One region of the Paenibacillus nanchangensis genome, then DNA from elsewhere that is predicted to be linked to it. Evidence: predicted binding sites of a transcription regulator. Region 1 holds the regulator's gene; each other region holds the start of a gene.

Region 1 (7,921 bases):
ACCGCTGCCAGTCCACGCCGCCAAGCTTCCTTGCGGTACAGCGGGGCTTGCTGCTCCATCTGCCGGAATTCGGGCTGGTTGCCTCCGGTAAAATGCCCCCACAGCGCTTCAAAGGGATTAATACCGATCATTTGGGTAAAGGGATAAAACTCATAGGTTTCATACAATGCGCGCGCTTCCCTGCGCACAGCAGCCTGCAGTTCTTCCGGATTCACTTCCGGACCGGCCGCCCGGCTTGCAGCGGCGAAAGCCTCCTCGACACTGCGTTCGTCCCACAGCAGCGTATCGTCCAAATCAAACAAAACGGCTTCAATCGTCATGTTCGGCAGCTCCTTCTCCCTAGGCGAAATTATTCTCTCTCAAACGTAATTTTGTTGGTCTTGGCGAACGATTCCAGTTTCTCCCCCATCGCTTCCGTATTAAAGCGGTTCGTCAAGCGGGAGAACACCCATTTCGAACGTTTGGCCTTGTGATGGATTACCACAGCACCCTTCGAGACAGAAATTTTCTCAATATCGCCAGTGTGCAAAATGCGTTCCCGGTTGAACTTGAAGGTGGACAGCCGGCTGCGTTCCACTTTCAGATAAGGCTTGCGGAAAAAAATCATCGCCGCCAGCGCAAAATACAGCACCACACCCAGCCAGTTCATCAGTGAACCGTTGCCGCGCTGCTGATCGACCGTTCCGATCAGCCAATACAACACGCCAAGACCAACCAGTGTTATGGGCAGGATAAAGTTACGGCCTTTAAAGATTTCGGTATCCTGACTCCCCCGAACAGCGTGAATGCCGTCTTTCCCCTGCTTTTTGCGCTGTTTGTTCAACTGCTGTGAGTTTTTTTGAACCATTCTTTCCCAAGAACGGGCCATCGCGTTTCCCCCTAATTCTTCTTCATGATCTCCTGACATATGGCCAGCAGCCGGTCATCCCGGGAGCCGGCGGGCAAAAAAAGAAAACAAGCGTCAGTGTTGAGGCCGCTTGTCGTCTCCGGAGTTCCCATCCACAATTTCGATCGAATCCAGCTGGGCGCGGAAATTGCGCCGGATGTTGCCCAAATAAATCTCGCGGAGCTTCGCCCGCTCGGCAAGCTCTTCTTCATTCAGGCCGACGGATTTCTGCTTGCGGGCCAATTCGTTGATGCGGTCGACCACTTCATCTATATTCATGCGTTCACCCTTCCCTTATCAGTCAGTTTAACTTTGCCATGAGAAAAAGAGCTTGTCAAGGTGTGCCCCTTACAAGCTCTTATCCGAAATAAACCACTTTAGTTCTTATTTAATCATAGACGGGCAGTGTTAAAATATCCCCCGTCCGAATCTCGCTGCCGTTTAAGCCATTTGCCCGCTTAATTCCTTCTATATATACTGCAGTCCGCATATTGTCCGGTTTATGTACACTGGCAATTTCCCAAAGCGTATCCCCGCTCGACACGACAACCCGCTTGCCTTCCTTCGCCATCGATACCGGTCCGGCGAACACATTGCCCACCAGCGACAATCCGGCAAGAACAAGGACAAACAGAAGCACAATCTTTAATCCCTTCTCGGTGAGCAGCGTTCTCGCGCTCTCCAGCCATTTCACCATGTTATAGGAGGAAGCGGGAGTCCCGATAGCCGCGGCGCTTTGGCCGCCGGAACGCACTTCATTCTGATTCTCATAAATGCTGCGATAAGTACTGTATTTTAACATCAAGATCACCCTCCAAACGTGTGTTCTCTCTTTCGAAAAATAATATAACACGAACATGTGTTTCGATCAATAGGTTTTTTCGAACAATTGTTCCCTTTATTTTTAAGCGGCGAAAACACCGCATTCTGCTTAGGTTTTCGGCTGCCTGTTTTTTCAAAACCTATTTTAGAACTTATGTTTGTACGAACGGAGGTTCTATGATATAATTTTCCCAAACATTACTATATGGGGTGTATTCCGATGTCAAAGATTTCGAGTCGTCAGCTGGCGATCCTGGAATTCATACGTAACGAAGTCCGCAGCAAGGGCTATCCTCCGTCTGTGCGCGAGATCGGCGAAGCTGTCGGACTGGCTTCCAGTTCTACGGTGCACGGCCATCTGGACCGGCTCGAGAAGAAAGGCCTGATCCGCCGTGATCCGACCAAACCTCGCGCCATCGAGCTTCTTGGCCAGGAAGAATCGGAGAATGTGCATCACTTTGCCAGCACGGTATCCCGTGTACCTGTCGTCGGCAAAGTTACAGCGGGTGTGCCGATTACGGCCACCGAGAACATTGAAGATTATTTCCCTCTTCCTACCCATTTCGTCAACGACAACAAAGTATTTATGCTGTCGGTATCCGGCGACAGTATGATCGAAGCCGGAATTATGAATGGAGATTACGTTATTGTCCGTCAACAGCAAACTGCCGATAATGGCGATATCGTTGTAGCTATGACGGAAGACGACGAAGCAACGGTCAAGACCTTCTACAAGGAACGCGACCACATCCGCCTGCAGCCGGAGAATCCATCGTACGAGCCTCTCCGTTTGAACCGGGTCAGCATTCTCGGCAAGGTCATCGGGCTGTTCCGTGACATTCACTGAGTTTTATATAAGGGAAGAACCGGGCGTTTCGCACATTAATTGCGGAACGCCCGGTTCTTTGTGTTTAGGGGGATTTAAGACTGCGATTAGGAGGATCATTACCGAAGAACGGGGAAGCATCTGATACCAGGATAACAGGATAGCAGGATAGCAATTTAGACCCCGGCTCCCATAAGATTTGGGTACATCCCAAGGAGGTACCCTGCATAATATGAAGCATTAGAAACATGTTCATAATCTATGCCGAGGAGTGATATGAGACCATGCCGAATTACCGGATTATCGTCGACTTATCCGACCGGATGCTGTATCTGCTGGATCATAATACCGTTGTGCGGGGATTTCCTATCGGAATCGGCAAGATGTTAAGCCGGACCCCGGAAGGCGAATATACGATTATTAACAAGCTGGACAATCCCGGTGGCCCTTACGGGGCGTTTTGGATGGGCTTATCCAAACCTCATTATGGCATTCACGGAACCAATGATCCCTCATCGATAGGCAAAGAGGTTTCCAGAGGCTGCATCCGGATGTACAACGAAGATGTGCTTCAACTGAAGGATCTGGTTCCGCTCCAAACGAGAGTAACGATCCGGCAGTGATTCAAAAAAAGCCGTGAAGCAATTCCCACGGCTTTTATTATGGCTTTTTTTGCTATCATGCTGAAATGCTGACTATTTTCCCACTCCGCTTGAAGACTAAAGCATGATAAATGTTTGTTATAGGCATTTTGTGGGCATGTAAAAAGCACCGCCCTGATTCAATGCCCGCGCCCACAAACAAAAAACCCCCGGAGCCTTACGGCCCCAAGGGTTCTCCATCTTAGTACAAGGTCAGATATTGATCGCGTTCCCATTGGTGAACCTGGGTGCGGTAAATATCCCACTCGATTTCTTTCAGTTCGTAGAAGTGTGCAAGGGCGTGGTCGCCGAGCGCTTCCGTAATCACCTGGCTGCGGATCATTTCATTCAGCGCTTCCTTCAGGTCGGACGGCAGGCTAGGGATACCTTCCTCAATCCGCTCTTCTTCGGACATGATGTAAATGTTGCGGTCGATCGGAGCCGGCAGATCCAACTGACGTTTAATGCCGTCGAGACCTGCTTTCAGCATTACCGCTAGAGCCAGGTACGGGTTAGCTGCCGGATCGGGGTTGCGCACTTCAACCCGGGTGCTCAGTCCGCGGGATGCCGGAATCCGGATCATCGGGCTGCGGTTGCTGGCTGACCAAGCCACATAACATGGCGCTTCATAACCGGGAACAAGGCGTTTGTAAGAGTTAACGGTCGGGTTCGTGATTGCCGCAAAAGCGCGGGCATGCTTCAGAATACCGGCCATGTAGTATCTTGCTGTATCGCTGAGTCCAAGGGTATCGTTTTCATCATAAAATGCGTTCACATTACCTTTGAACAAGGATTGGTGCGCGTGCATACCGGAGCCGTTAATCCCGAACAGCGGTTTCGGCATAAAGGAAGCATGCAATCCGTGCTGGCGCGCTACCGTCTTAACCACCAGCTTGAACGTCTGGATCTGGTCGGCCGCAGTAATGGCATCCGCATATTTAAAGTCAATTTCGTGTTGACCGGAAGCTACCTCATGGTGGGAGGCTTCAATTTCAAAGCCCATTTTCTCCAATGTCAAAACGATCTCACGGCGGCAGTTCTCTCCCAGGTCCGTCGGAGCCAGGTCAAAATATCCGCCTTGGTCGTTCAGCTCGGTAGTCGGGTTGCCTTTCTCGTCCGTCTTGAAAAGGAAAAATTCCGGCTCCGGACCTACATTCATGGCCGTAAAGCCCATTTCTTCCGCTTCTTGCAGGCAGCGCTTCAGAATGCCGCGCGGATCGCCGGCAAACGGAGTGCCGTCAGGCATATAGACGTCGCAGATCAAGCGGGCGACTTTATCTTCTGCAAACCAAGGGAAAATGACCCAGGTGCTGAGATCAGGATAAAGATACATATCGGATTCCTCGATGCGCACGTAACCTTCAATCGAAGAGCCGTCAAACATCATTTTGTTATCAAGCGCTTTCTCCAGCTGGCTGATCGGAATTTCCACATTCTTGATCGTGCCAAGCAGGTCAGTAAACTGCAAACGGATAAAACGCACATTCTCTTCTTTGGCAATCCGCAAAATATCGTCTTTAGTATAGCTCACAATACCCTCTCCCTTTCACGCTATCGGTATAATTATTATTTATTAAAAAACCGGGATAATTCACCTTGAATCAATGAGACTTGTCCCGGTCTTTTTCCGGAAACCAGTTCCTGCTTCAGCAAACGGTGAAGCTGGGTTTCGGATAGCTCTCTGCGTCTGACTTCCGTATCCGGCGTGATGACGGTCGCTTCCTCCGATTCTTTGGATACCGGATTCATGACCTGCTTGATTCCGGCAATGTTGACGCCTTTTTCAATTAAAGCCTTGATCTCCAGCAGCCGTTCGACATCGTTGAAGGAAAACAAACGCTGATTACCCGATGTCCGTGCGGGAACGATCAGACTGTGCTGTTCATAGTAACGAATCTGACGCGCCGAAAGATCGGTCAGCTTCATTACAATCCCTATCGGGAACAGCGCCATATTTCTGCGGATTTCATCTCCCATGACTCATCCAACCTTCCAATGATCTTTTTCTACCCTCATTGTACATTTGGTGTATGCAGCGTGTCAATGGTATGTAAGATATACTCACAAGTTTATTTTACCTTCTGCCAGTTTATGCACTTTCAGGCGTAAGCTACGTGGAATTTCGTCTCTCGCAGTATATCATATCCCGAATGAGACAATCAAAGCAGGCAGGAAAATTCCCACTCATCTGAGAGTCGCCTCAATAAAGGGTTACACCGTGTGTACAGCAAGTTACGAAATGAGCTGCAAGTTCCGAATAGGCGCAGCATGTTACGAAATGAACTGCAAGTTCCCAATTTGCGCAGCATGTTACGAAATTCGCAGCAAATTACGAAATGTGCGGCAAATTCCAAACGATTGTTTAAATGAGAACACCGGCACCAGCCATGTCAAATTCACACAATAAGTCAAAAAGAAGAACCCTGCATACGCAGGGTTCCCCTTCAAAAATAGGTTGATGCTCCATTCAATCTCCAGTGTCCGCGGACCAGACATGAACCGGCATCAAAAAACATTACTGGCCGGCTTGAGCAAGGCCGTTAAAGTTGACCGGACCCACAATCGTGATGGGAGCCGCTGCAGTGCTTGTGTCCGCAACAAACATCGTATAACGAAGCTGGCCGATGTTAGCTCCTGTAGTCGGAACCGGCGGATGGAAGTCGGCAGCGGAGAACCCAATCAGATTGTTCCCGGTGGCGCCAAAGTCAACCACAGCCGTGTAAATCACGGTACCTGTACCTGGTGTGCCCGTGCCGTTACGTTCGATTGTGATGGTGACCTGGTTCGCAGGAGTGCCGGTAAGATTTACCGAACCCATCAGTTCGACCCGGACGTCACCTTCATTAGGAGTTCCGAGGACTTCATTGACTTGAAGTCCGATGTCGCCAAGCAAAAAGGGAGCAGTGGTGAGAGCTGTAGTCCCCGTCGAGCTTGCGAGAGCGGTCGACACTCTGGAATCCAAAAATACGATTGGCATGAAAGACGCACCTCTTTTTCAAATATATTATCTTCCGGAAGATAATACATTCTATGAGACTGCTCCAAGGGGTGCCTGTACGAATGCGGGTGGAGAAAAACACAAATGATGGTTCAGTATGCCTATAGCAGGTTCCGTTCCTTCATACACTGCAGCGCCATCAATACGCCGTATTTTACATGCGAATAGGTTAATCCGCCCTGCATATATCCGATATAAGGCGCTCTAACCGGCGCATCGGCCGACAGCTCCAGGCTTCCGCCCTGAATGAAGGTGCCTGCCGCCATAATGACCGGATGTTCATAACCAGGCATATCCCACGGCTCCGGCACAACATGGCTGTCCACCGCGGCCGCCCGCTGGATACCCTGTACAAAAGCAATCAAAGACTCCGATCCGTCGAACGCGACCGCCTGAATCAAATCGGTACGCGGCTCGTTCCATGCCGGCTTCGTCTGAAATCCGCAGCGCGCGAACACGGAAGCGGCAAACATGCTGCCTTTCAGCGCTTGTCCAACCGTATGCGGCGCCAGAAACAGGCCTTGATACAGGCCGCGTGTTGTGCCCAGCATGGCCCCCACTTCGCCTCCGATGCCTGGGGCGGTTAAGCGGTACGCGGCAAGCTCAACCAAATCCGCCCGTCCGCAGATATATCCTCCCGTCTCGGCGATACCGCCGCCGGGGTTTTTGATCAGCGATCCGGCGATCAGATCGGCGCCGGCCTGCGTCGGCTCCTTGTCTTCCGTAAATTCGCCGTAGCAGTTATCGACGAAGACGATCACATCCGGTTTAATCGCTTTGACCCGCTGCACCATTTCGCCGATCTCCGCTACAGTAAATGAAGCACGCCAATCATAACCGCGTGACCGTTGAATCCCAATCACCTTGGTTGCGTCCGTGATGGCCTGGGCGATCAGATCCCAATCTGGCTGTCCAGACTCAGTGAGCGGCGTTTCGCGGTATCCGATTCCGTAGTCCCTCAGCGAACCTGTGCCGTCTCCCTCCTTACCTATCACTTTATGCAGCGTGTCATAGGGGCGGCCGGTAATATAAAGCAACTCATCCCCCGGACGCAGCACTCCAAACAGCGCAGTCGCAATCGTATGTGTGCCGGACGCGAAATGAGGCCGCACCAGCGCGGCCTCCGCTCCAAACACCTCGGCGTAAACGAGGTCTAGCACTTCCCTGCCCCGGTCATTATAGGCATAACCCGTTGAACCGGCAAAATGAAAGTCGCTGACCTGGTGTTTTTGAAACGCCTCAATCACTTTCCATTGGTTTCGGTCCACCAGCCGGTCAAGCGCCCGGACCGCCTCCGTGATTTCCTGCTCCGCGGCTTCCGCCGCTTGTAAAATTTCCTCCGCAAAAACCGCCATAACTTCCCCGTCTCTCCTTACGTTGCTGATTCCTTGCCTCGTTGCTGACTTCTTGCCATGTTACTGATTCCTTGTTTCGGTTACTGATCCCCTGCTTCATTCTGATTCAGCTGATCCGGCGAATTTGGATCGACAAAATCGCGCAGCATGTATTCCCATTTGGCATAATCGTCACGGTTCAGCCGGACATCAAACAGCATATCGTTGCCTTCAAAATTTTGCTCCAGCACTTCCCCCACCCGGTACAAGAGGGAAGACAAATCGCCGCGTTCGGCCGGTATGCGGAACAAAAGCGTATCGCCAACAAGCTGCTCCTGAATCGCATTTTTGATCCGCTCCAAATCCTCCGGACGGAAGGCACTGATCTTTAAGTACCCCTCCCCGGCAGGCAGC
Region 2 (7,921 bases), on a different contig from region 1:
GCCGTATTCCAAATACTATTTGAACCTTGGCGAGATCTCGACTTATCCGCCGGGCTACAAAGAAAATGCGGGAATTTTCTGCCACAACAATCCTTGGATCATGATTGCGGAAACTGTACTGGGTCGAGGGGACCGGGCGTTTGAAGTGTATGCCAAAATCGCGCCGGCTTACCTGGAGGACATCAGCGAAATTCACCGCACCGAGCCGTACGTCTATTCGCAGATGATCGCCGGCCGTGACGCGGTTCGCCACGGGGAAGCGAAAAACTCCTGGCTGACCGGCACCGCCGCCTGGAACTATGTGGCGATTACCCAGGCGATTCTCGGCATCCAGGCTGATTTTGACGGCCTGAAGGTCGATCCGTGCATTCCGTCCGAGTGGGATGGCTTTGAAATCACCCGTGTCTTCCGCGGCGACACCTATGTGATCGAAGTGAAAAATCCGCAGCACGTCTCCAAAGGCGTAGCCCGTCTGACGCTGGACGGCCAGCCGGTGGAAGGCAACGTCATTACCCCTGCGAGCGACGGCGGCGTACACCGTGTCGTAGTGGAGCTGGGTTAATCGAACAATAAATGATGAATCCGAACGCAGCCTAGATACTTGGTATGCACGCTGCACGGTTCCTGAACTGAAACAGACCGGATTGTCCTGTTGGGCAATCCGGTCTGTTTGTTGTGTATCCACGGGGTCTATTCTTCTTCCACCCACACCCGCATTTCTCCGTCTCCCCGGTTCCCCCACATATAATAAGGAACCGCTTGGACGGGAACTTCCTTGACGGCCGGCCGCGACCGGGTATACAGACCCTGCTCCGCTTCGGACTCCTCCAGCCGGCTGCCCCGGCTTCCGATGGTTACCGCCCCGCCCAGCAGCGATGCGTCGTAAGCATCCGTCAGCGGCGAATCCTGCTTCAGTGCAAGTGCGCCAAGGTTAACGCCGTTATCGGCGCTCTCGAAGCAGTAGACAAGCGGTCCGCGCTGAACGGCGACCTTGCGCGCATCGGCCCGCACCTGAGGATGCGCATATACCCGGAACGGCTCCATCGGCAGCTGTACCTCCACGCGGTCACCCTGCCGCCAGCTGCGCCGGATCACCATGTATCCCTGGCGTACCTGCGCCGATTCTTCCCCGGCGGTCAGTTCTTCCCCGTTGACGTTTACCTTGATCCCGCTTCCGCTCCAGCCGGGAATCCGCAATGCAAGCCCAAACGTTTTTTCCTGATCCGGCTCGATTTCCATGACAATTTTGCCGTCCCAAGGATATTCCGTGACCTGGGTTACCCGGACCGTTCCCTGCGGCAGATCGGCAGTCAGTTCACTGCCGATATAGAGGTCGGTGTAGATCGTGTCGCCTTGAACGGTATAGATATACCGGTTCAGCGAAGTAAGCAGCCGGGCGACATTCGGCGGACAGCAGGCACAGCCGAACCAGCCCTGGCGTTGTGCTTTGACATGATGTTTACCTGGATTGCAGGTGCAGGCTTGCGGCCATACCTCCAGCGGATTGACGTAGAAATAATGCTTGCCGTCCTGGGCCATCGACCCCAAAACATTGTTGTACAGCGCCCGTTCCATGACATCCGCAAACCGCGCATCCGGCGAAAGGTTGAGCATCCGTTTTGCGAAAAAAATCAGTCCGATCGAAGCGCAGGTCTCCGCATATACCGTATCGTTGGGAAGGTCGTAATCGAAGGTAAACGCTTCTCCGTGATGGGTCGATCCAATTCCGCCCGTAATGTACAGCTGTTTGTTCTGGATATTATCCCACAGTCTCCTGCAGGCCTGCTCCAGCTCCGAATCGCCGGTCAGCCGGGCCAGGTCAGCCATTGCGGTATACATATAGACCGCGCGCACGGAATGCCCTACCGCTTCCTTCTGCTCCCGTACGGGAAGATGGGATTGGTTGTACTCCAGATTGATTTTATTCGTAGGCCCGCCATAAAACGTCATTCTTCCGCGCCGTTCCCACTCCTCGACAAAAAAGTGAGGCTGCGTCCCCCGCTGGTCGATAAAAAATTGGCTCAGCTTTAAATACCTTTCTTCCCCTGTAAGCCCATACAATTTCACAAGCGCAAGCTCAATTTCCTGGTGTCCGTCGTATCCCTTCAGCTTGCCTTCTTCCGGTCCAAACACCGAATCGATGTGGTCCGCCATACGGCACATGATATCAAGCAGCTCCCGTTTGCCGGTTGCTTCGTAATAGGCGACGGCGGCTTCAATAAAATGTCCGGCCACATACATCTCATGGCAGTCGTTAAGATTCGTCCAGCGCTGGCCCGGCTCCTTGATCGTAAAATACGTATTCAGGTAGCCGTCCTCCTGCTGCGCTTCCCCGACCAGGGCAATCAATTCGTCCGCCCGGCGCTCCAGCTCCGGGTCGCGTTCCAGCTGCAGGGAATATCCGACTGCTTCCAGCCATTTGGCTACATCGCTGTCCTGAAACACAAAACCGCCGAATTCGCCCTGCTTGCGTCCTGCGGCAATTTCGAAATTCGACACTGCACGGCTTGGCTCCGCGCCCGGAATCCGGTCATGCAGCGCCTCGTATTGATACGGGATAACAACCTCCTGTACCAGTTTGATATAATGGGTCCAGAACTCATCCCGGATCCGGACGTTTATCCCTGTTCCCGGTTTGTCATGTGTATTGGCGTTTGGCGTTATGCCTGCCGCGGTGTTCTCCATTGCGCATCTTTCCTTTCTGCGTGATTTGAACCTCGATAGATCCCATTATAAGGTGTAAAATAAATACGAAACAGCCAAATGTTCAACTCGTTTTTTGTCTAATTTCACACTGTTCAGAGCCCGTTAATCGGACCTGGTTTTTACTCTAAGGAGGCTCTTGTTATGTACGTTGATTCCCCTCTGATCCATTTGGCCGCTCCGCCCTTTCCTTACTTCATCGAATGCGGACGGACGGTATATGCGCCCGGAGAACAGCATCCAAACCGTGCGGGCATCGGATTGTTCGACCTGCTGCTGGTCGAGCGAGGCGCACTTTATATGGGAGAAGAAAAGAAACGGTGGGCGGTTCCCGCAGGACACATGCTTCTGCTCCTGCCGGACCGCTATCATTATGCGGCCGAGCCGTGCCGGGAAGAGACGTCATTTACCTGGATTCATTTCCGCACGATTGGCGATTGGCGGCAGACAGAAGATGATGTCGTACCGCTGAACCGTGTGGACCATACGGACCGCTTTGGCGTCTCTCCTTATTTCATCCGCCTGCCCCAATTTGGGCCTGGACCCGGTCCCGATACGCCCGGACGGACGGGACTCGCCGAGCTGCTGCTGCAGCTGGCCGGACAACGCCGCTCCAGCGCCGTCTGGGAGCAGCAGCGGATCTTTGAAGAACTATTGCGTTCCCTTGACCTGTCCCGCCACGATTCAGGACGGACGCACGCGCTCGAACTGGCTGAACGGACGGAAGCCTATCTGCGCAGCCATTACACCGAACCGCTGACTAACGCTTCGCTGTCGGAAGCGCTGCATTTTCATTACAATTACTTATCCCGCTGTATGAAACGCGTCTACGGGGTGACTCCGATGGAATACCTGACCGATTACCGGCTGGAGCAGGCCAAGCTGCTGCTGTTGAAAACGGAGCTGCCGGTAGCCCTGATCGCCGAACGCACGGGCTTTGGCAGCACGCCTTATTTCTCCCGCCGGTTTGCCGAGCGGATGGGCAATTCCCCGCTGCGGTTCCGCAGGCGGCACTCCCGGTAATTCCAATTTCTCTCCACCGCTTATTCTCCATAACGTGCTTTATGGCGAGAACACAAGCAGGCCTTTGCCGATATTCCGGCGAAGGCCTGCTTGGCTTGGAGTTCACCTGTAAAATGTGTTATTCCCTGGCTTGTGATGCAAAAAAACTTGCCCGGTTGAACCCGGTTAAAAAACGGCCAGGCCCGTTCTGCAACCCATCCATGCCGCTCTGCCAAGTACGGATGATGCGGACAGTCTGGTCCCGTTTCCGCTCATTCCCTGCTAACGGTGTTCATTAAGTAAGCCTCCTCTGGAAAAGCTATTGTACGGTGGCCTAATAACTTTGCAAAGGAGCATAACAACAATGGGAATTCTGGATGGCAATCCGAAAGACGAACCGCTTCATTACGGCGAAATTAACGGCATCTGGCAGTACTCGACCAAAGCAAAGGGCGCGGTCTCCTCGCTTCAGGCGTTTCATTATCACGCCGGAGACAAGGAATTAAAGAAAGTCATCAGCGAAATGCTGGATCAGGCACGCAAGGAAATCAAAGAGTGCGATAAAATTCTGCACGATAACGGAATTCCTACCTCCCCGGCGCTGCCGGAGCGTCCGATCGCCAAGCTGGAGGATATCCCGATGGGCGCCCGCTTCTCCGATCCTGAAATCGCCGCAGCCCTGTCGGCCAGCGTAGCAGTGAGTTTGGTGGAATGCAGCCAAATTATGGGCATGTCGATCCGCGAGGATATCGGCGCTCTGTTCATGAAGTACCACGGGGTAAAAGCTGCAACGGGATTGTCGCTGCTGCGTCTGAACAAAGAGAAGGGCTGGCTGATTCCTCCTCCGCTTCAACTGAAACGCGACGAGTTAGTTCACGCGTAAGTTAAACTACCACTCGGACTACGGAGCAGGCGACACGGCTTAGGGCCGATGCCTCTACGCTTCTGCCTTTCGCTGAAGACCGCTTGCGGCAGCTATTAGGGCAGCGCCTTTCGCTGAAGACCGCTTGCGGCAGCCATTAGAGCAGCGCCTTTCGCTGAAGACTGCTTGCGGCAGCCATTAGGGGCAGCGCCCGGATCAACACCCGGACGCTGCCCTTCTCCCTTAAGTCAAGAAGCGTTCCGCAGAGGAACCGGCTTCCAGGCAAGAATACTGGACAGCTTAAACGTCCTCGGACCATTTGTCTCCAGGCAGGTTGCCCGCAGCAGTCCGCCGTCCACCCGATTGACGCGAACGCGGCGCTGGGTAAGCTTCCCTTCCCTGTCCATATATACAATCTCCATTACGCAGCCTATATATTTCAACGGCATATTGATCCCTCCACCCTTCATTTATACTGTTCGAGCCTTTATATTGCAGTTCAAGCTCTATATCTGAATCACTGCGTCGAAACCGGACTCGCTTCGCAAGTTCAATCACCAAGACAGCGAACGTTTGTTTGTATTATTATTAAACCAAACATTTGTTCTTAAATCAATGCCGATTGGGAATAAATATACATAGACAGATCATATGTTCCCATTATAATAAAAACCAAGCATCAGCCGCTATAGACACATTCGGCTAGGGGAGAGTGACTCCAATGAAAACGGAACGTGTTATTATGTTATCCGACTGCCAGAGCTTTTACGCTTCGGTCGAAAAGGCCTCCAATCCGCGGTACAACGGCCGCCCGCTGGTTGTGGCGGGCGATCCCGCAAGACGCAGCGGCATCGTGCTTGCCGCCTGCCCCCTGGCGAAGCAGGCCGGGGTGACGACGGCCGAAACGCTGCAGGAAGCGCTAGCCAAATGTCCGGACCTGGTTATCGCCAAACCGCGCATGCAGCATTACATCGATGTTTCGGCTCAAATCACGGATATCCTGCGCACATTCAGCGACCTGGTTGAGCCCTACTCCATCGATGAACAGTTCATCGATGTGACCGGGAGCCGGACGCTGTTCGGCAGCCCCAAAGCAATCGCGGCGGCTATTCAGGACCGGATCCGCAGGGATACCGGGGTGTATACCCGGGTGGGCATCGGCTACTCCAAGGTAACGGCCAAGATGGCATGCGACCTGTGGGCCAAAAAAAACGGCGAAGGTATCTTTACCCTTCCGAAAGAACAGCTGCCCGACCTGCTCTGGCCTCTGCCGATCCGCAGCCTGTTTATGGTGGGCGGGCGGATGGCCGCCCACTTCACAGCAATGGGACTGCCGACGATTGGCAGCCTGGCGCAGCTTCCGCTCGGCGAGCTGAAACGGCGTATGCGCGCCCGCTTTGGCCGCAAAGCCGACATTGACGCCGAACTGTACTGGCGCATCGCCAACGGCATGGACGACAGTCCGGTCAATCCCCACACGCACGAGGAGCCGCCCAAAAGCGTCGGCCACCAGATGACGCTGCCGCGCGATTACCGCACAATGGAGGAAATTTCAATTGTCCTTCTGGAGCTGTGCGAGCTTGTCTGCCGGCGCTGCCGCACCCTCGGGGTAAACGGCTCCGTGGTATCGGTCGGCTGCCGGGGCGCGGATTTCGACCGGCCGGCAGGCTTCTCCCGCCAGGAGACGATGCCGGACCCCGCAAACGCCACCAATCTTGTGTACGAAGCGGCCATGCGGCTGTTCCGCCGCCACTGGGACGGCCAGCCGGTGCGCCGGGTCGGTATCAGTTTGTCCGGATTGTCGGACGAAAATCAGTACCAGCTGACCCTGTTTGAGCCCCGTCCCCGCATCCGCGAGCTGGAGCGGGCTACGGACAGCCTCAAGCGGAAATACGGCGATACGATCATCGGGCGGGCCGCCTCCTTCACCGGCGCGGGGCAAATGAAGGACCGCGCCGCCAAAATCGGCGGGCACTACAAATAGGCGCCCCAGGCGCCGGGACGGTTCGTTTCGGGAGGCGGTTTTCCCCCTCCCCTTCCATGCCGGGGTATCGTTTGGTGGCCCATAGGCAGCGGATTTAAACGGCAGAGACAAGCGGAACTAACAGCAGGCAAAAGAAGGACTTGAATTTTTTCCGGTTCGGGGCGACAATCGGAGATATAACATTCAAGGGGAGGATTTGGGACCAGTGGAACGTCCAGCAACGCAAGCAGAGCCGGATCGGGATATCGTTGATCTGTGTCTGCTGGCCGGGAAAATTATGCTGCAAAACGGGGCGGAAACCTACCGCGTGGAGGACACCATGTCCAGAATGTCGGCCGCGCTTGGTTACCCCGGGGCGCACAGCTATGTCACCCCGACCGTCATTATGTTTGCGACCAGCCCCACGGAGCCGGCCAAGCTGTTCCGGATCGCCGACCGGACGACCGATTTACGCAAGGTGTCCGACGTCAACGACATCTCCCGTCAGCTCAGCCAGCAGGCGCTCACACCGGACGAAGCCCGCGCCAGGCTGATGTCGGTGGACCAGGCGGGTCACGTCTACCCTGTCTGGATGCAGATTGCCGCCGCGGCGGTTACGGGCGGCTGCTTCACCGTTATGTTCAAAGGAAGCCTGCAGGACGCGCTGCCGGCGCTGTTCGTTTCGGGGTTTGGATACATGGCGGCGGTCTATCTCCACCGGCTCGTGCAGATCAAGTTTTTTGCCGAAATTTCAGCCGCGTTTCTGATTGGACTGCTGGCCTTTTTCAGCGTGCAGTGGGGAGTGGGCCGTGAAACGGACAAAATCATCATCGGCTCGGTTATGCCGCTTGTTCCCGGGCTGCTGATCACGAATGCGGTGCGTGATTTGATGGCCGGTCATCTTGTCTCGGGTTTATCCAAAGGCGCCGACGCTTTTCTGACCGCCTTTGCCATCGGGACGGGTATCGGCCTTGCGCTGTCGCTGTTCTAGGGTCAGGGGCCCCGGCTTCACCACTGTATACAAGAAAGAGGTTAACCGTCCATGATACTGCAGCTTGTCGCCAGCTTCCTCGCTTCCGCCACCTTCTGCATGCTGTTCCACGTGCCCAGACGCGCGCTGGTGCAGTGCGGATTTGCGGGCATGGTCGGCTGGTTGATGTACCTGCTGCTCGATCCCGAATGGAAGCCGATCGTCGCCACCTTCGGCGCGACGCTGCTGGTCGGAGTCGTCAGCCAGTTTTTCGCCCGCTCGTTCAAAATGCCCGTCATCATCTTCAGTGTTGGAGGCATCCTTCCTCTTGTGCCAGGCGGTCTCGCCTATGACGCAATGCGCAAATTTGTGGAGGAGGAATACATTACAGCAGTTCAGATTGCCGTCCAGGCTTTAATGC
Region 3 (7,921 bases), on a different contig from region 1:
AAGATCCCGCCGTCCTGATTCATCGTTCCCGTGTTGTTAGCTCCCATCCCGCCTGTGCTTGCTGCAAATCCGGCGCCCGCGATGCTCATCGACAGCAGGGTGCTGCACGCAAGACTAATCACCATTTTCTTCAAAACGTTTGGCCTCCCTTTTGTTTTGATTCCTGCGATGATAAGATTCCCCTGCGTCCTCCCTTTTATGCGGCAAAACTTCACGGCATACAAAAAAGCCGCCCAACCGGAGCGGCTCTAAATATGATCGATTACAAGCTGGTGATCAGAAAAACAATCAGTACAAAAATTCCTCCGGCAATGAGCCAGTCGCTGATTTCTCTCCAGATTCCCGGCATTTGTCCCGCCATCTGCTGCTTCTCTCTGTCCCTAAAGCGCATCCGGTCTGCTTCTTCGTCCATTACACTATAAAAAGGCTTCAAATCATACACAGAGCACCAACTCCCTCCATATGATAGCTACATTATATCACCAAAGAAAACGGTTACATATGAAAAACGGCACAGACATTCCTCTTCTCTTCCGTTCCAGTCAGGTGTATGCCGGAGCAAAAAAACGGGGACCCTACCTTCAAAGAAAGGTGGGGTATCATGGACATTCACAGCGACAGCTACGAGGTGGCCGGTCTGGACGAAGATGGGCGGGCGGTGGAAATTATCCGCAGCGCCGAAGCCCGGATTCGCGAGTTAACCGGCCAGCCCGTGACGCTAATCGCCTACGAGAAGACGGGCGAAGCTCAGCAGGGGTAAACGTCGACGATCTCGGACAGACCGATCCATCTCCATTCTTCCGCCCACTGCAGCTTAATTTCCCGCGAGTGGGCGTGAATGGAGGTCACGAACCCGCTTAAGCGTTCATCATCGAACGGGTCGAACAGCACTACCGTAATTTTGACGTGCTCCCTCAGCGACTGGGCCAGCAAACGTTCCATTTCTTCCAGCCTTTGCGGGTCCAGTACCGGCTTCACCCGGCGCGCTGTCTCCCGCTCGTCGCGGATAATCCGGCTTTTGTGTTCGGGCAGCATCATCCGGCTGCTTTCCCATAATCCGTTTCCCTCCAATTTTCTGCCCATTTGCTATTCTCCGTCCTTTCTTTGCATCTTGCGCGTCTGACACCTTACTGCTCCTGGGCTAGGTGCGGGTTCACTGGTCACTGCTCACTGAAAGCCCCGGTACCGTCCAGCCGGCCTTGTTCCATCCGGAGTCATCCAGTTGTATCATTCGGTTGGTATCATTCGGTTGGTATCATTCAGTTGGTATCATCCAGTTGAGTCACTCCAGCCAGTGTCCCTTGCCCCCGGATCGCCTGCTGACCGGCAGCTCTTCCGGCCGCTCCCAAGGTTCCAGCAGCGCCGCCCGTTCTACACGCATTCCCCGGCGCCAGGCGATGTACCGCCGCTCGGCCAGCTCCGACATCCCGGCAATCACATCCGGATACGTACGGCCCGACAGCCGCCGGAGTGTCTGCATATCCGGCATTCGCCGGTAATGCCCGGAATAGTGGTATAAAATGCGCAGCAGCTTGCGTGCCGTATCCCCCAGCATCTCCTTCTCCCCTTTCAGGAAAACAGGAACGTATGTTTGTATTATAACCACCTGTACAAGACATAATCAATGTCAATAATGCCCTGTTCCAGCACGGACTAGCACTCCTGCCAAGTCTATGCCGCCGGACCGGTGCTAGGCCAGCCCCCCTCTGCCGCACGACAAAAAGCCCCACCTGGGTGAGGCCCGTCTCCGCTCCGTATATGTAATTTTACGGCGTGGCGCTTGGTGCCAGCTCTTCTTCGTCAAGGCCAACGGCTGATCTTGCTTCTTTCAGCTTCGAAATGCCGTACAGCATGACAATATCGGCGTTTTTGTTCATTTCGTCAAACTGCTCGGCGGTTACATCCGCGGAGTCGACGCTGTCGGAAGCCTGGGCTTTCAGCTTGTAGGCCTCTTGAAAAGACGTTTTAGCCTCATCCATCAGCTGCTCCACATCGTCGGGCAGACCGCTGTCGACCTCCAGCTTGGCCGCTTTTTCCCGGATGTCGGCTGTAGCCGACTGGAAGCTGTCAATCGCTTTTTCCAGCTCCGTTTCATCGGCTTTGCCTTCCGTATAAGCTGCGATAGTGCCGTTAAACGACTCCAGCGCTTCCTTCCCGGCAACCTCCAATTCCGATACTTTATTGTAAAAATCCTGGACGCTCTCCTGTATCGCTTCCTGGGTATCCAGCTTCGCTCCGGAGTTTCCGCATCCCGCAAGCAGCACCGAAACAAGCAGCAGGGCCGCCGGCACTTTCATCTTCATCTCCATCCCTCCATAGTACAGAATAGAAGCGAATGGACAAAGATGCAACTGAAAAAAACAGGATTAGACAAGAAACGACAGCACCATTCCTATTTTTCTGCGGAAGCGTCATGATTTTGCACTGGGTGCTTACTTAAGTGTAAGATTCAGGGAATTTAGGGCATAACTTGAATCTGCCAAGTTACGCTTAAGGACTGCAGAAGCTGCCCCAAGATGTGCAGAAAAAAATTCGCATAAAGTAGGAACAAATGTTCTGTTTTGTGATATACTTAATTTATCCGCCCTCCTTGGGCTTTTCTTATGGAAACGTAATGCACAACGATCCGTAATGAGGTGATTGCCATGAATACATACTACCAAATGACAGAACTCGAACAATGGACAGAGGACTTGTTCCGGAGGCTGGGGGTCAGCGATCCTTCCCGGATTTCTATCGAGTATTTATCCGAACGCCTGAACATCTGGGTTCATTATCTGGATGTACCCAGCAAAGCCGTGGAAGCTGCAGCGGGAACATACAGCATGTTCCTGGACAGCCGTTTGTCTCCGGAGCGGCAGCGGCTTGATTTTTTGCATGAGCTGTGCCATCTGCTGCGGCATGCCGGGGACGGCACCCTGCTTCCCGGCCGGTATACCCCGGCGCAGGAGGACGAAGCGGACCGGTTTGTGCCGTACGCCGCCATTCCTTTTTCCTTGTTCTCGTCCCTGCCTGTTCCGGACAAGCGGACCGAAGCCATTGGCTATGTAGCGGAGACGTTTCAGGTGCCTGAAGAATTGGCGCTGCACCGGATCGACCAGATTCAGCGGCGGATTTTGCAGGGACAGCTGCTTGCCGTGGCGGAGTCTACCCGCGTAGCGGACAACCGGAACCTCTCTCCCCGAATGGCTTCCGGCGGCACCAGCTTCTACTCCTCCGTTCACAGAAAGGATTGATGCGAAAATGTGCGGACGTTATACCGTCACCGTAACGATGGAAGAACTCCTGCTGCGCTATATGACGGCAGATCCGTCGCTGCTTCCGTTTCTGCCGAAGTTCAATATCGCTCCCTCGCAGCAGGTGCCGGCGGTTATTCATGACGGGACGAAGAACCGGATCGGCCTTCTGAAATGGGGGCTTGTTCCTGCGTGGTCCAAAGACGAGCGTTCCGCTGCGGGAATGATTAACGCCCGCGCCGAGACCCTGATGACCAAGGCCGCCTTCAAGCGGCTGCTACCCACCCGGCGCTGCATCCTGCCGGCGGACGGTTTTTATGAATGGAAACAGGAGGAAGGCGGGAAACGGCCAATGCGGATCGTACTTCGGGAGGGCGGGATTTTTTCGTTGGCCGGCTTGTATGATATTTGGACAGACCCCGAAGGGCGCAAGATTTCCAGCTGCACCGTTATCACCACCTCCCCTAACGAGCTGATGTCCTCCATCCATCACCGGATGCCGGTCATTCTCCGTCCTGAGGACGAACAGTCCTGGCTGGACCGGACCAACCGCGACATTCCCCGGCTGCTGGAGATGCTGAAGCCGTTCGAGGACGGCAGACTGCGGGCTTACCCGGTTTCGCCTGCGGTAGGCAGTGTGAAAAACGATTCACCGGAGCTTATTCGAGAGATTGCCTTGTAAGCTCTGCGTTCTACAGACCCCGGCTCTGGCGCCTGAGGCCTCTACAGCCTTACGGTCCTACAGCCGTGCGGTCCTGCAGCTCATCAACCCTCCGATTCTGCGTGCTACGGCTCTCCAGTCCCGGAGCTCTACAACCCTGCGTTCTGCTGGATCTACAGCCATGCACCCCTGAGTCTCGGATTGCCGGGTTTGCAAAGAGCTAATAAGGATTAGTGAGCCGGACCTTTTAAATTCAGGAAAACTACGCCGGCAATAATCAGGATCAGGCCAACTACGGCCTGCCAGGACAGTACTTCCTTATATACCAGCACCCCGATCATCGCCGTCAGCGCCGTTCCCACTCCAGACCAGATCGCATAAGCGGTGCTGAGCGGCATCGCTTTGAGCGCATAGGACAGCGAATAGAAGGCGATGCCGTATCCGAGGATAACGCCCAGGCTCGGCCAGATCCGGGTGAAGCCATGAGTGCTTTTCAGCATCGTGCTGCCGAACACCTCCGATACAATTGATACCGCAAGAAACAAAAAACCTTTTAACATTTTTTCCTCTCCTATTCCTCATCTTTGATTCTATTTTCCTACTATTCGTTTTTTCTACTATTCGTTTTTTTCTATTATTCTATTCTTCTATTTCTCTATTTTTTCCGTCTCCCCACTTTCCATTTTTTCACTTCTCTAACTTTCTACTTTTCTGCACCCTCGCCTTCAGCTCTCTCCAGCCGGCGAAGTGTATCAAACAGCAGCCGGTAATACGGCTCGTTGTTTGGGGTGAAATCCTGAAGCGTCCAAATCTTCTGCGGATCTTCGAATCCGGGCGGCGCGCTTTCCAGAACCATACTTTCCACCGCGGTTATCCCTTCACGCTCCCCATGGAGCAAAGCCTGGATCTCCGTTAAATTAAACAGGAACAAACCCGACACCTCCGCCGTCTGAACCTCAAAGCTGCCCAGCTTCCGGTCGCACGGATACAAGTAGACATGGTTAAATTCTCGGTCTGTAATAGTCGCCGAGACCACCGTTTCATCCCGGGCAATGCCGCAGTAGATCAGCTCGTTCGGCGCTACCCGCAGTCCCAGCTCTTCCTCCAGCTCCCTGATTCCATCCGCCGGCGTTTCTCCCGCCAAGAGATGCCCGGCGCAGGACGTATCCAGCTTGCACGGGTACGTATCTTTATCCGGATGACGCAGCTGAAATACAATACTCCATTCTCCATGCTCCCCGTGAGTCACTACCCAGCAGTGGAACGTCTGGTGCAACCATCCTTCCGCATGCACCCGCTCCCTGCTTGCCGTCCCTACAACCTTCATCTGTTCATCCAGCACATCCAGCAGTTCTTCCTCTGCCATTCGCTCACTCCTTATCTAGGTCGGCTGATACGCTTATGCAGGTGTTTTTCTTACACACAACCTGGTACCTGTTCTGCTGTTGCTCAACAACGGACACTCCTATGTACTTCCTCCGTACTCTCGCTCTGGCTAAAGTTACGCTCCTATCGTAGCACAAAACGCCAAGTTCGGACCAACGGCCATAACCCATAAACCGCCTGCTGCCCGCGGCCTTCCATGCTTATCTCCTTCCGCACCTCAACCCTGAGTCCCCTACCCTACCCTAATCTACTCTACTCGGCTCTCTGCTCTCTACTCTCTACTCTCTACTCTCTATTCTACTCTCTCTCTACTCTGCTCTACTCTCCGAATATAACCTCCCTTCCAGTCCCGCTAAAAAAAGCCCCGCATCAGCGGGGCAACTTCAGCAATCACGAGGGATAAGATTAGCCTGCTACGGAACCAAACAATGCAGCTGCAGCCTCCCCGGCCGCTTTTGTTAACAAGTCTTCAAAATATCTCTTTAGCTGTACAGCTGACCCGGTTGGTGTTCAGGCACCGGCTGATAGATCTGCTGCATGGAACGCATCGCTGCATCGCTTGCTGGAATCACTGGGTAGAAGCCTTTGCGGGCCATGTACTGCCACACTTCAAAAGCCTGATGCGAGCACATCCGGAAGGCGTCCTCCAGGAAGGTGCGCAGCTGCGGAGTCGAGCATTCAAACGCTGCCCAGGCGTACTCCCGTCCGGCACGCTTCAGCGTCAGCAGGTAGGAGGTGGCAATCGAGCGGTCATCCAGCCGCTGGAGCTGGACCTCCGGCTGCAGCGGCGGATACTGCGGCATCGAAGGCATGGCCGCGGCGCCGGCTTGTGTCATGGAAGGAACGTTCAGCATATCGGGCGAATACTGGCGGTTCGCAAACTCGACTTTCATGTTATAGTCCTGCACATGCACAGCATAATGCCGGGCTACCATACTCCGCAGTTCGGGATCGGTTGCCTGGTTCAGAAACAGAGCCATACATTGGATGGAATTTGTACAGCTGAGCAGCAGTTCATTTAATTCGTGGGCTTCGTGCGATCCTAACATCATGTTGGTGCATCCCCTTTTCATCAATTAAATTACGGTCCATTTCTAACTTGCGCAGCCGTCCTGTTCTGTATTCTCCCTATCGTTGCGGCAACCGCTCTTGTGACATTTAACGTAAAAAAGGTTAATATACAGGGTAAATGCTGGAATAAAGGAGAGAGAACGCATGAAAAAAATGATTGCCGGTCTCGTAGCCGGCCTGTTTATCGGTTCAGCCGGGATGGCTGCCGCGGCAACCATCCCAAGCGTACAAGCCCAGCTCGTTAAATTCGCAATTTGGATCGACGGGGAAAAGCAAGTGCTCAAACACCAGCCGCTCCTGTATAACGGCACGACGTATCTGCCGGTTCGGGACATCAGCGAAATGCTTGGTCTCGGACTGACCTTCAATAACCAGGTCAAATCGATCTCACTGAAGACGCCAGGAGGTACGGCATCCCAGCCATCTACACCTGTCACCCCCCAGCCTCCAAGCAGCGGTACAGGCGGCGCTTCGTCGAATGACGGCGAATATGTGCAGGGCAAGGCTTTTACACTTGGCAGTTCCGTGCTGAAGCTCAACCGGGTTACGTACTCGACAGGCACCTATACTCCGGCAGGCTCTTTTGGCTTCCAGGCCCGCAGCGGCCAGAAATTTGCCATTATTAATTTTGATGTCCAGACACCGAACAAGCCTACGGGAAAAGCGTACTGGGGAGCAACCGATTTCATAACGGGAGTCTCCGTCAACGCGCAAAGCCTGACCGAATTAAACGCTTCAGGGGAAGCGCTGCGCATTCAGCCAGGCGTCAACAAAACCGTGGAAGCGTTTATCTCCATTCCGGAAGACATGGAGCTCACCTCCATCCAGTTCGGAGAGCCGGGCAGCGACCTTACCGCAGTAATTGACCTTCCTTAACGGGCTGAGGGCTGAGGCCTGATGCTTTAGGCTCTAGGCTTTTGGCTTTAGGCTCTAGGCTTTTGGCTTTTGGCTTTTGGCTTTTGGCTTTTGGCTTTTGGCTTTTGGCTTTTTTGCTTCATGCTTCATGCCTTTGCCTAATACCTAATGCTTCATTCCTGCGGCCAGCGCCTGCCAAGCAGTACAGCAAGCAGCCTGTCCGAGCCTCATCCTAAAAAAGCCGCCGGGCAAAATGCCCGGCGGCTCGATACTTCGGGGACTGTTCTTACACGAACAGCGAACGGGAAATGATAACCAGCAGAATGAACAGTACCAGAATCGCGCTTGTCGAAGTGAAGCCGTAGCCCGGGTAACCTCCGCCGTTTCCTCCGCCGTTTCCGCAACACTCACCCATGTGTAATTCCTCCTTCTGTTTTTGAATACATCATAGGGTATGCAGTCTTCGTGGCCCTGGATTGGGTGGATGCCCCAAATGGCGCCCGTATGGCGGAAAAGAAACCCATAATCCGCAGTTATCCCGACAATCAGATCTATCCTGTACTTACAAATTGGAGGACTCCAATTAAAACCATCAGCAGCATAACAACAGCTGCCGCTATCAGCAAAATCCTCACGGTCCTGCCGCCGCTTCCGGACACTTGACGTTCTTCCTCAAGCCGCTTGACCCGCTGCTCCAGCTCCTGAATCCGCT
Region 4 (7,921 bases), on a different contig from region 1:
CCCACCCAGTCCAGATAGCCGGTATCTCCGTAAACACGCCAAATCAGCGCGCTTACGCTTCCCTGCCGTGCTTCGTCCCTCCATGCTGCAAGGTCTGCCAAAAAACCGGCCAGCTTCCGGCGCAGCTTCGCCGGAATGGAAACCCGCGGCTCAGCAGTGGACAGTGCCGGTTCCGGCAGAGGACTGCCTCCAGTCAAGTCATATTCATCAGGCAGAGGACTGCCTCCCGACGAGTCATATTCTTCAGGCAGAGGGGTGTCGTCCGCCGGAGCATATTCTTCAGGCAGAGGGATGTCGCCTGCCGGAGCATATTCCTCGGGCAAAGGAACTTCGTCAGCCGAAAAGTCATAGTCCTGCTCGAAATTGCGCTCTCCCGTAAGGAAAAGATCATCTTCAATTCTGCTTGTTTTCTTCACCTGAGTGTTTGCTGCAGGGTAATCTCCTCCAGCTTCCTCAAGGCCGTGTTCCTGCTCAGGCTGCACGGCCGCCAAAACCGCATCGTAATACGAGCCGGGCGAGGCCAGCCGCACCTGGGCCAGCTCTTCTTCCGACAGTCCGTAAATCGGCGAGCGGAGGACGGAGGCGAGCGGTATATCCTGCTGCGGATTGTCAATCACCTTAAGCAGCGACAGCATGATTTCGACTTCCGTTGCCTGAAAATAACCCTGACTTGTGTCCCCCTGCGCCGGTATTCCCGCAAGGCGCAGCTCTTCAATCATCAGCGGCGCCCAGATCCGGGCGGAACGAAGCAGGATAACGATGTCACCGTGCACAACCGGACGCAGCATCTTCAGATGCTTGTCATAGACCAACAGCGGTTCTCCGCCGCCAGCTCCCGTCAGCGACGCGATCCGGCGGGCAATGGCCCGCGCCTCAAGCTGCGCGGTCTCAGTCTCCGCCGCTTCGGCCTCTACTTCTCCGCCCTCTGTCTCGGTGTTCTCATCGGAGGAAGGCATTCCCGATCCGCCGCGGTCGATCAGCATCACTTCGGGCGTATACGCCAGCTCGCCGCCAGCTCCATAATAAGATGCGCCGTATACCAGCTCCGCCCGTTCATCGTAGCCGATCTCGGCCACCGTCTCGTTCATAATTTGGCGGAACACCATGTTGACCGCATGCACCACCTCAAGCCGGCTGCGGAAGTTCCGCGCCAGATCGATCACCCGCCCGGCTCCTGCGGGTACCGCTTGAACGGTGGGGCGTTGGTCACCTGTTCCTGCTTGAGCGGCGGTGTATTGGTCACCAGCCCCTGGCTGTAGGGCGGCATCACGGTTGTCACCTGCCCCTGTTCGTGCCGCGGGAGCGGCGGCGGTATTATCCCGATCGCTGGTAAGACTTTCACCAGCCCCCGCTTGTCTCGCACTCCCGAAGCCATCGGTACCTTCCCGTTCAAACGCCTGCGCGGCCGGGTCGGCAGCGGAGGCAGAAGCATCCTGTTTTTTACCGTATGAACGGTATTTGTCCAGAAAAAGTCCCGGCTCCGCCAAACGGAAGCGGTAAATGCTCTGCTTCATGTCCCCTACCATAAACCGGTTCCCCGGCTCCTCGCGGGAGATCAGCCGCACGATTTCTTCCTGCACGCTGTTCGTGTCCTGGTATTCATCCAGCAGCACCTCGTCAAAACGGCTCCGGTACTCCATCGCCGCATCGGAAGGCAAAGAACGTCCCGGCTCCGATTCTTCATGACGCAAAATCCGCAGACAATAATGCTCCAGATCGCTGAAGTCGACAAGCCCTCTGCCGGCCTTCTCCGCGCGGTAGCGCTCGCCGAACTCGATTACCGTCTCCGCCAGCTCTTTCATTAGAGGGGCCGCTTCCCGCATCTCTTCAAGAAAAGCGTCCGCCGGACGGCCAAACAGGGTTGTCTGCAGCTCGGTTACGGTTTTTTTGGCGCTTTCCCGCAGCTCCTTGACACTTGCCTGCAGCTCGGGGTCGGCCGTGTCTTTCTTAACCGGCTTCAGCTTGCCAAACGCGGCTCCGGAAAACAACCCGTACAGTTCTTCCCAAGGCCGCTGTGCAATCGCCTCCCGAAACGCCTGTACCTGCGCCAGATCGCCGGAGAGCGTCTCCGCATATGGAGCGGGACCGCCCGGCGATAAAGCCAGTCTTATACCCTGTTCCAACTGGGCGGCCGCGCCGGCCAGACTCAGCTCCGCTTCGCCAAGGATACTCTTCACCCAGGCCGTGCCGCCAAGCGCCGCTGTATCGGGCTGCATAAACGCATCCGCCGTCTCGTGGAGCCACGCCTCCGGCCAGGGGTGGCTTCGGGCAAAATTATACAGCCGCTGGACCAGCGCATGGACTGCATCGTCGCTGCGTTCGCCGCTGAACCAGTCCACAAGCTTCACGAACACGCCGTCTTCCCCGGCTTCCCCGTATTTATCCTCAAACAGCTCTTCCAGCAGCTCCTGGCGCATGATCTCCGCTTCCTGCTCGTTCAGAATGCGGAAGCCAGGGTCCAGCGGAATAAGCTGATAGTAACGCCGAATGACTTCCAGGCAAAAAGAGTGCAGCGTCGTAATCGACGCCTTCCCCAGCAGCGCCAGCTGCCGCTGCAGATGCTCATTCCCCGGGTTCTGCTCCAGCTCGCGGTCGAGCGCTTCGCGGATCCGCTGGCGCATCTCGGACGCCGCCGCTTTGGTGAACGTCGCCACCAGCAGCCGGTCAACGCTGAACCCGTTCTCTTCGCGGCTGATTTTGCGGATAATCCGCTCCACCAGCACTGCAGTTTTGCCCGAGCCCGCCGCCGCGGCCACGAGGATGTCGTCTCCGCTTTCGGCAATCGCGCGCCACTGATCGTCGCTCCATATGCTCCCTGCCGGTTTCTCTAAAGTACTCATTAAGACGGTTGACCTCCTTCGCCGCGGGACAGCAGGTCCCAGATTTGTTCTTTGCCGGGTTTGCCCAGCAGGTGATAACCGTTGCCCTCCACCGCCTCGTCAAACTGGCAGACCGGACGAAACGCACAAAATGTGCAGGCCGTCTCCTGCTGAATCCGGTATGGGGTAATTTCCACATCGCCTTCGGTGATCCGGGTGCCGATGTCCTTAATTGTGCTCCGGACCGAGGTCAGCAGCCGGTTCCACTGCTCCGGCGTAGCGACCGACGAGCTGCTGTAAAAGCTGCCGTCACTCTTGACCGCTGCCGGGACAATGGACGAATGTCCTTTGTCCAGTCCCGTATCCATCAGACCAACCGCTTCCTTGTCGGCAAGCAGCAGCCCTTTCATTTTGAACCGCTTCAGCAGCTCCTGTTCCGCCTGGCTCCGGTCCATGCCGTTTGCCGCCGACAGCAGCGGTTCGTGCACGTGGAAATACAGCGTGCCCGCAGGCAGCGCCGGCCGGCCGATCCACTCCTCGGCATAGGTCAGCAGGACATCCAGATAAGTCAGCATTTGAAGGGCAAGACCGTAATAGACCTCGTGGAGCTTCAGATCCTTTTGGCTGGATTTGTAGTCGATGACGCGCAGCAGCACGCCGTTCTCACCCTCCGCCATATCCACCCGGTCGATCCGGCCCACCACTTCCATCACACAGCCGTTCGGCAGCGTCAGGCGCAGCGGCGGCAGTTCTTTGCCTGGCCCGAAGTCCAGCTCCAGGCCGATCGGCTCAAAGCTGCCCCGCCGGGCGTGCTCGCCCAGGATGACCGAAGCCCGTCCGACGATGTTCTTCAGCTTGCGGGTGATGTAGCCGTACCGCTTTGAGCTCATCAGGATTTCGCCCTGCAGCATCGGCGACAGCCGGTCGACCGTCGCATCCGCTTCCCGGCGGCATTCCTCCGGCGACAAGCTGCCCCAGCCGCGGCCTTCGTTCTTCAGCCTGAGCGCCATCTCGCTCAAGGCGGCGTGGAACAGCTGCCCGATGTCCGGCGCCTGGAGCCGGTACAGCTGGCGTTCTTTTAGCCGCAGCCCGTACGAGGCAAAATGTGAAAACGGACAGGAAACAAACCGCTCCATACGCGACACGCTGCCGCGCAGCGTTCGTCCGCCGTACAGCCTCATGCTTGTCTCGCGGCGCAGCTTCACTCCCCGGTTGCGGTAAAACAGCGAACGCAGCAGCCGCTCCAGCCTCGGCTTCCACTCAGGATCGGAAGCAAACCAGTTGTACACATCCCACCAGAGGGCGGGGATGTCTTCGCCCTGCCTCCACCGTCTAAGCTGAACGACAAGCAGCCGCAGCGTATCCGCCGGGCCGCTGACAAATTCCGTCTGCTCCTCGTCCGGTTCGCCGGGCAGCGGCAGCGCCGCCAGCGGCCGTTCCTTCAGAAACGGGAACATCCGGCGCACCTGGCGGATCACCTCGGACGGCAGCATCGGCCGTCCTTCCGCATCCGTCAGGCTGTAGCTGATCCACAGTCTGCGGCTGGCCGCCGTCAGGGCGTTGTAAACCAGGAACCGCTCATCAAGCATCCGGCGCGACGAGTCCGGCGCCAGCTCCATACCCGAACGCTCCAGCATCTCCCGTTCGGGATCGGACAAAATGCCGTCTTCCTGCGGCAGCGCCGGAACCACGCCTTCATTCACGCCAAGCACAAAAGCATATTTCACATCTGCCGTCCGCGTCCGGTCCATGCTGCCGACGAGCACCTGGTCCAGCGAAGGCGGCACAAGACCAAGCCGCAGCTCAGCAAGACCGGTCTCCAGCACGCCTGCAAACAGGTCAAAGTCCATCGCTTCGCGGCCCATCATCTCGTGAATCTGGTCAAGCAGATCCAGCACGGCGCCCCACAGCTGCCGGTGCTCGCGGGCAGCTCCGGCGCGGCCTTCCAGCTGTGCGCTCCGGCTCCACTCTTCCAGCTTGCCGGCTGCGCCGGTTTCCTCGAGCAGGCGGAACACCGCCGCACACAGGTCTTGTCCCGTCTTGCTGCGTTTCACCCGCTTCTCAAATGCCTGCAGCGGCAAGACCACCGCTTCCCGGCACCGTTCGATCCGGTTCATCAACTCCGGGTCGGTCACGCGCTCGCCTTCCAGCGACAAGCTCGGGATGCCCCGCCAGGAGCGGCCGTCCGTCCAGCGGTAACCCTGGATGCCGCAGGCCAGCACGTAATTCTCCAGCGTGTCCATATCCGCCCGGCTTAAGCTGCCGTCTTCCGGCAGCAGCAGATCGGTCTTCACGCAGCGGAACACGTCTTCGTACCGCCAGCGGCGGCGGATAACGTCCAGCGACGAACGGATAAACTCGGCCAGCGGATGATGCAGCTCGCCCACCTTGCGGTCAATGAAGCAGGGCACGCCATAATCGCGGCTCAGCGTCTCAAACAGCTCGGCATAGTCCTCCAGATTCCGGACCAGCACCGCCATCTCACCGTACCGCGCGCCTTCCTCGCGTGCCAGCCGGATCATCTCGCGCAGCGCCCCTTCCGCTTCCGCGCGCCGGCTGGCGGCGGCATGCAGCGTAATCCCCGCGTCGCCCGGATCCGGTCCGCTCCAGACGAGCCGCCGCTCAAAGCCCCGCTCCAGATGGCGGAGTCCCGGACTTGCGCTAAACCGCGGCAGCGGATCGGGAGCGATGATCTCCTCTTCGACATCGGCCCCAATCTCCTCCGCCATCCCGCGCAGCTTCGCGTACGAGGTGGCTGCCGGATGGAACATGTCGAGCTCCCCGGGCTGGATGCCACCGGCATACCGGCCGTCAAGCGTTAACGAGAGGGTGACTTTTGCGGCATGCAGCATCAGCTGGCGGAGTACCGTGAATTCCTGCGGTGTAAACCCGTGGAACCCGTCCACCCAAATCTCGGCATTCCGGATCAAATCGGAGTCCGGTATATTGGCGGCAAGCTCTCCAAGCCGGTCCTCCTCATCCATGTACAGCTGGGACATTTCCCGCTCCAGTTCGGCAAACACCACGCCCAGGTCCTCCAGCTTGTTCATCAAAATCGGACTGTTCTCCGCATCCGAGCGCAGCTGTTCAAATTGTCCCTGCACATCCTCCGAACCGAGACAGCAGCGCTTCATCTCGGTGTGCAGGCGGCTGAGCCGCTCCACAAAGCCGGGGCGGTCGGCGGAAGCTCCAAACAGCTTCAGCTCGTCTTTGCGGCGGCGGATGATGTTGTAGATGAGCATTTTTTTGCCTTCATCGGTAATCGGCACCGCTCCGCTGCCTCCCGTCTCCAGCTTGACCCGGTGGGCCAGCCGCGAGAAACCAAGCGTATGCACACGAACGCCGCCCTTCAAACCCGCATGAGCGAGCAGCCCGCGCTCCGCCTGAAACGAGCCCTGCTCCGGCACCAGCTGAAGAATCGGCGGGCCCAGCGGCTCCCGCTTCAGCTCAGCCGCGATCCGCTCCCATATTAATGTGGTTTTGCCGCTGCCCGAACGGCCCAGCATGAACGCTACAGACATCTTGAGAACTCCTTCCGACGGTTCATTTCCTGATCCGAATTTACAATCTCCGACCATTATACCATAAGCGGACAGGCCAAAACAGAACATATGTTTGTTGGAACGAGTTTACGTATCGATCGTTTACATGGACAAAAAAAGGCCGGCGCCCATTACGGAACACCAGACCCTGTATTTGATACGTGACGGAAAATGAAACGACCTCCGTGATGCATGACGAAAAACGACCCGTCCGTTGATGCATGTCGGAAAACAAACCTTCCGATGCATGTCGGAAAATGAAGCATACGTCATTGGATGCGGCCGAAAAATGAAACGTCCATTATTGATGCGGCCGAAAGATCTACTCTTCCCTGCTGCGCACTTCAAAAATCGCGAACTTCAAATAATGCCCCTCGTCCACGCCGAGGATCTGCGGATGATCTTTGCCGGCCGCCCGCCATTCGATCAGACGGAGCACTTTGCCCGCATCTCTGGCCGCTTCCTGAATCGTCTCCAGGAACAGCTCAGGCCGCATGTGGTACGAACAGCTGGCTGTCACGAGATAGCCGCCTTCATTCACCAGCTTCATGCCGTGCAGGTTAATGTCCTTGTAGCCCCGGCAGGCGCCTTTTACGGCGTTCTTCGATTTGGCAAAAGCCGGCGGATCAAGAATAACGACATCCCACGTCCGTCCGCCTCCGGCGGTCATCGGCTTTGAGGTATCGGCCTTTTCCGTTTGGCCCGAGCGTTCGTTCCGCTCTTCCAGCCCTTTGACCTGATTGCGCAGATACTGGAATGCGTCGTCCACAACAAATTCAACCCGATCGCCGAAGCCATTCAGCTCGACATTCGTTTTTGCGCTTTCGATCGCATGGGCGGATACGTCGAGGCAGGTGACTTTTTTGGCGCCGTATTTGCAGGCATGCAGCGTGAAGCTGCCCGTATGGGAAAAACACTCCAGCACCGTTGCCCCGTCCCAGTATGGAAAAGTGACCTCTTTGCCGTTGCGGTTAACGGGCGCCTCACGCACCGTACCGTCCGCATCCGAAACCGGCTGCAGCATAATGCCGCTCCGCTCGCCCCAGCCGGTCATCAGCGGCGCAATCGACGCGCGGTTTTCGCGTTGGTCGAAGAAATAACCAGTCTTTTGCCCCTGTTCGATGTCAACGACCAGCTTCAACCCGTTTTCGGTAATCGTCACATGACGCGGGCAATCGCCGTACAGCACGCCGGTCGTCTGTTCAAGACCTTCCAGCTCGCGGACGGAGACGTCGCTGCGTTCGTAGATACCTTTTGGCCCAACCACCTGCACCAGCGCCTCCACGATTTCCTGCCGCCGCTTGTCCATTCCGAGCGTCAGCAGCTGCACCACCAGCACATCGCCAAACCGGTCAACAATCAGTCCCGGCAAAAAATCCGCTTCCCCGTAAACCAGCCGGTACGCGTCCGCTCCGGGCAAAAACCGCTCCCGGTGCCGCAGACAGCGGGTGAACCGCTCAACAAAAAACGCCGTATCCATTTCGGCCAGCGGGGAGCTGGACACGACCCGAACCCGGATTTGCGAAGCGGGGTTATAATACCCTGTTGCCAAATGCCGGC

Evidence for each region. The regulator LexA, encoded in region 1, represses DNA repair genes until DNA is damaged. The targets are predictions, from matches to a motif close to CGAACATATGTTCG.
Region 2: the regulator LexA is predicted to act here: its motif matches at 5,134-5,147, upstream of ACE6ED_RS04610 (DNA polymerase IV).
Region 3: the regulator LexA is predicted to act here: its motif matches at 2,545-2,558, upstream of ACE6ED_RS10010 (ImmA/IrrE family metallo-endopeptidase).
Region 4: the regulator LexA is predicted to act here: its motif matches at 6,424-6,437, upstream of addB (helicase-exonuclease AddAB subunit AddB).

What each region holds. Positions count from the first base shown of each region.
Region 1 covers NZ_JBHOFD010000001.1:9,100-17,020, forward strand. The annotation lists gene ACE6ED_RS00035 (HAD family hydrolase) at 1-320, opposite strand, end outside; gene ACE6ED_RS00040 (hypothetical protein) at 350-868, opposite strand; gene ACE6ED_RS00045 (DUF896 domain-containing protein) at 962-1,165, opposite strand; gene ACE6ED_RS00050 (LysM peptidoglycan-binding domain-containing protein) at 1,275-1,688, opposite strand; gene lexA (transcriptional repressor LexA) at 1,929-2,555, shown strand; gene ACE6ED_RS00060 (L,D-transpeptidase) at 2,819-3,157, shown strand; gene glnA (type I glutamate--ammonia ligase) at 3,378-4,706, opposite strand; gene ACE6ED_RS00070 (MerR family transcriptional regulator) at 4,742-5,152, opposite strand; gene ACE6ED_RS00075 (hypothetical protein) at 5,691-6,152, opposite strand; gene ACE6ED_RS00080 (methionine gamma-lyase family protein) at 6,275-7,528, opposite strand; gene hflX (GTPase HflX) at 7,609-7,921, opposite strand, start outside.
Region 2 covers NZ_JBHOFD010000004.1:223,880-231,800, forward strand. The annotation lists gene ACE6ED_RS04585 (GH36-type glycosyl hydrolase domain-containing protein) at 1-562, shown strand, start outside; gene ACE6ED_RS04590 (glycoside hydrolase family 127 protein) at 691-2,685, opposite strand; gene ACE6ED_RS04595 (helix-turn-helix transcriptional regulator) at 2,848-3,726, shown strand; gene ACE6ED_RS04600 (DUF3231 family protein) at 4,070-4,588, shown strand; gene ACE6ED_RS04605 (hypothetical protein) at 4,816-5,016, opposite strand; gene ACE6ED_RS04610 (DNA polymerase IV) at 5,289-6,551, shown strand; gene ACE6ED_RS04615 (threonine/serine exporter family protein) at 6,757-7,521, shown strand; gene ACE6ED_RS04620 (threonine/serine exporter family protein) at 7,573-7,921, shown strand, end outside.
Region 3 covers NZ_JBHOFD010000010.1:172,001-179,921, reverse strand. The annotation lists gene ACE6ED_RS10040 (WGxxGxxG family protein) at 1-125, opposite strand, end outside; gene ACE6ED_RS10035 (hypothetical protein) at 263-442, opposite strand; gene ACE6ED_RS10030 (hypothetical protein) at 602-760, shown strand; gene ACE6ED_RS10025 (YolD-like family protein) at 748-1,083, opposite strand; gene ACE6ED_RS10020 (hypothetical protein) at 1,283-1,555, opposite strand; gene ACE6ED_RS10015 (hypothetical protein) at 1,767-2,303, opposite strand; gene ACE6ED_RS10010 (ImmA/IrrE family metallo-endopeptidase) at 2,646-3,236, shown strand; gene ACE6ED_RS10005 (SOS response-associated peptidase) at 3,244-3,918, shown strand; gene ACE6ED_RS10000 (DMT family transporter) at 4,128-4,457, opposite strand; gene ACE6ED_RS09995 (NUDIX hydrolase) at 4,601-5,263, opposite strand; gene ACE6ED_RS09990 (spore coat protein) at 5,766-6,335, opposite strand; gene ACE6ED_RS09985 (stalk domain-containing protein) at 6,499-7,230, shown strand; gene ACE6ED_RS09980 (hypothetical protein) at 7,496-7,624, opposite strand; gene ACE6ED_RS09975 (hypothetical protein) at 7,761-7,921, opposite strand, start outside.
Region 4 covers NZ_JBHOFD010000010.1:4,641-12,561, reverse strand. The annotation lists gene ACE6ED_RS09270 (UvrD-helicase domain-containing protein) at 1-2,840, opposite strand, end outside; gene addB (helicase-exonuclease AddAB subunit AddB) at 2,840-6,340, opposite strand; gene ACE6ED_RS09260 (class I SAM-dependent rRNA methyltransferase) at 6,684-7,921, opposite strand, start outside.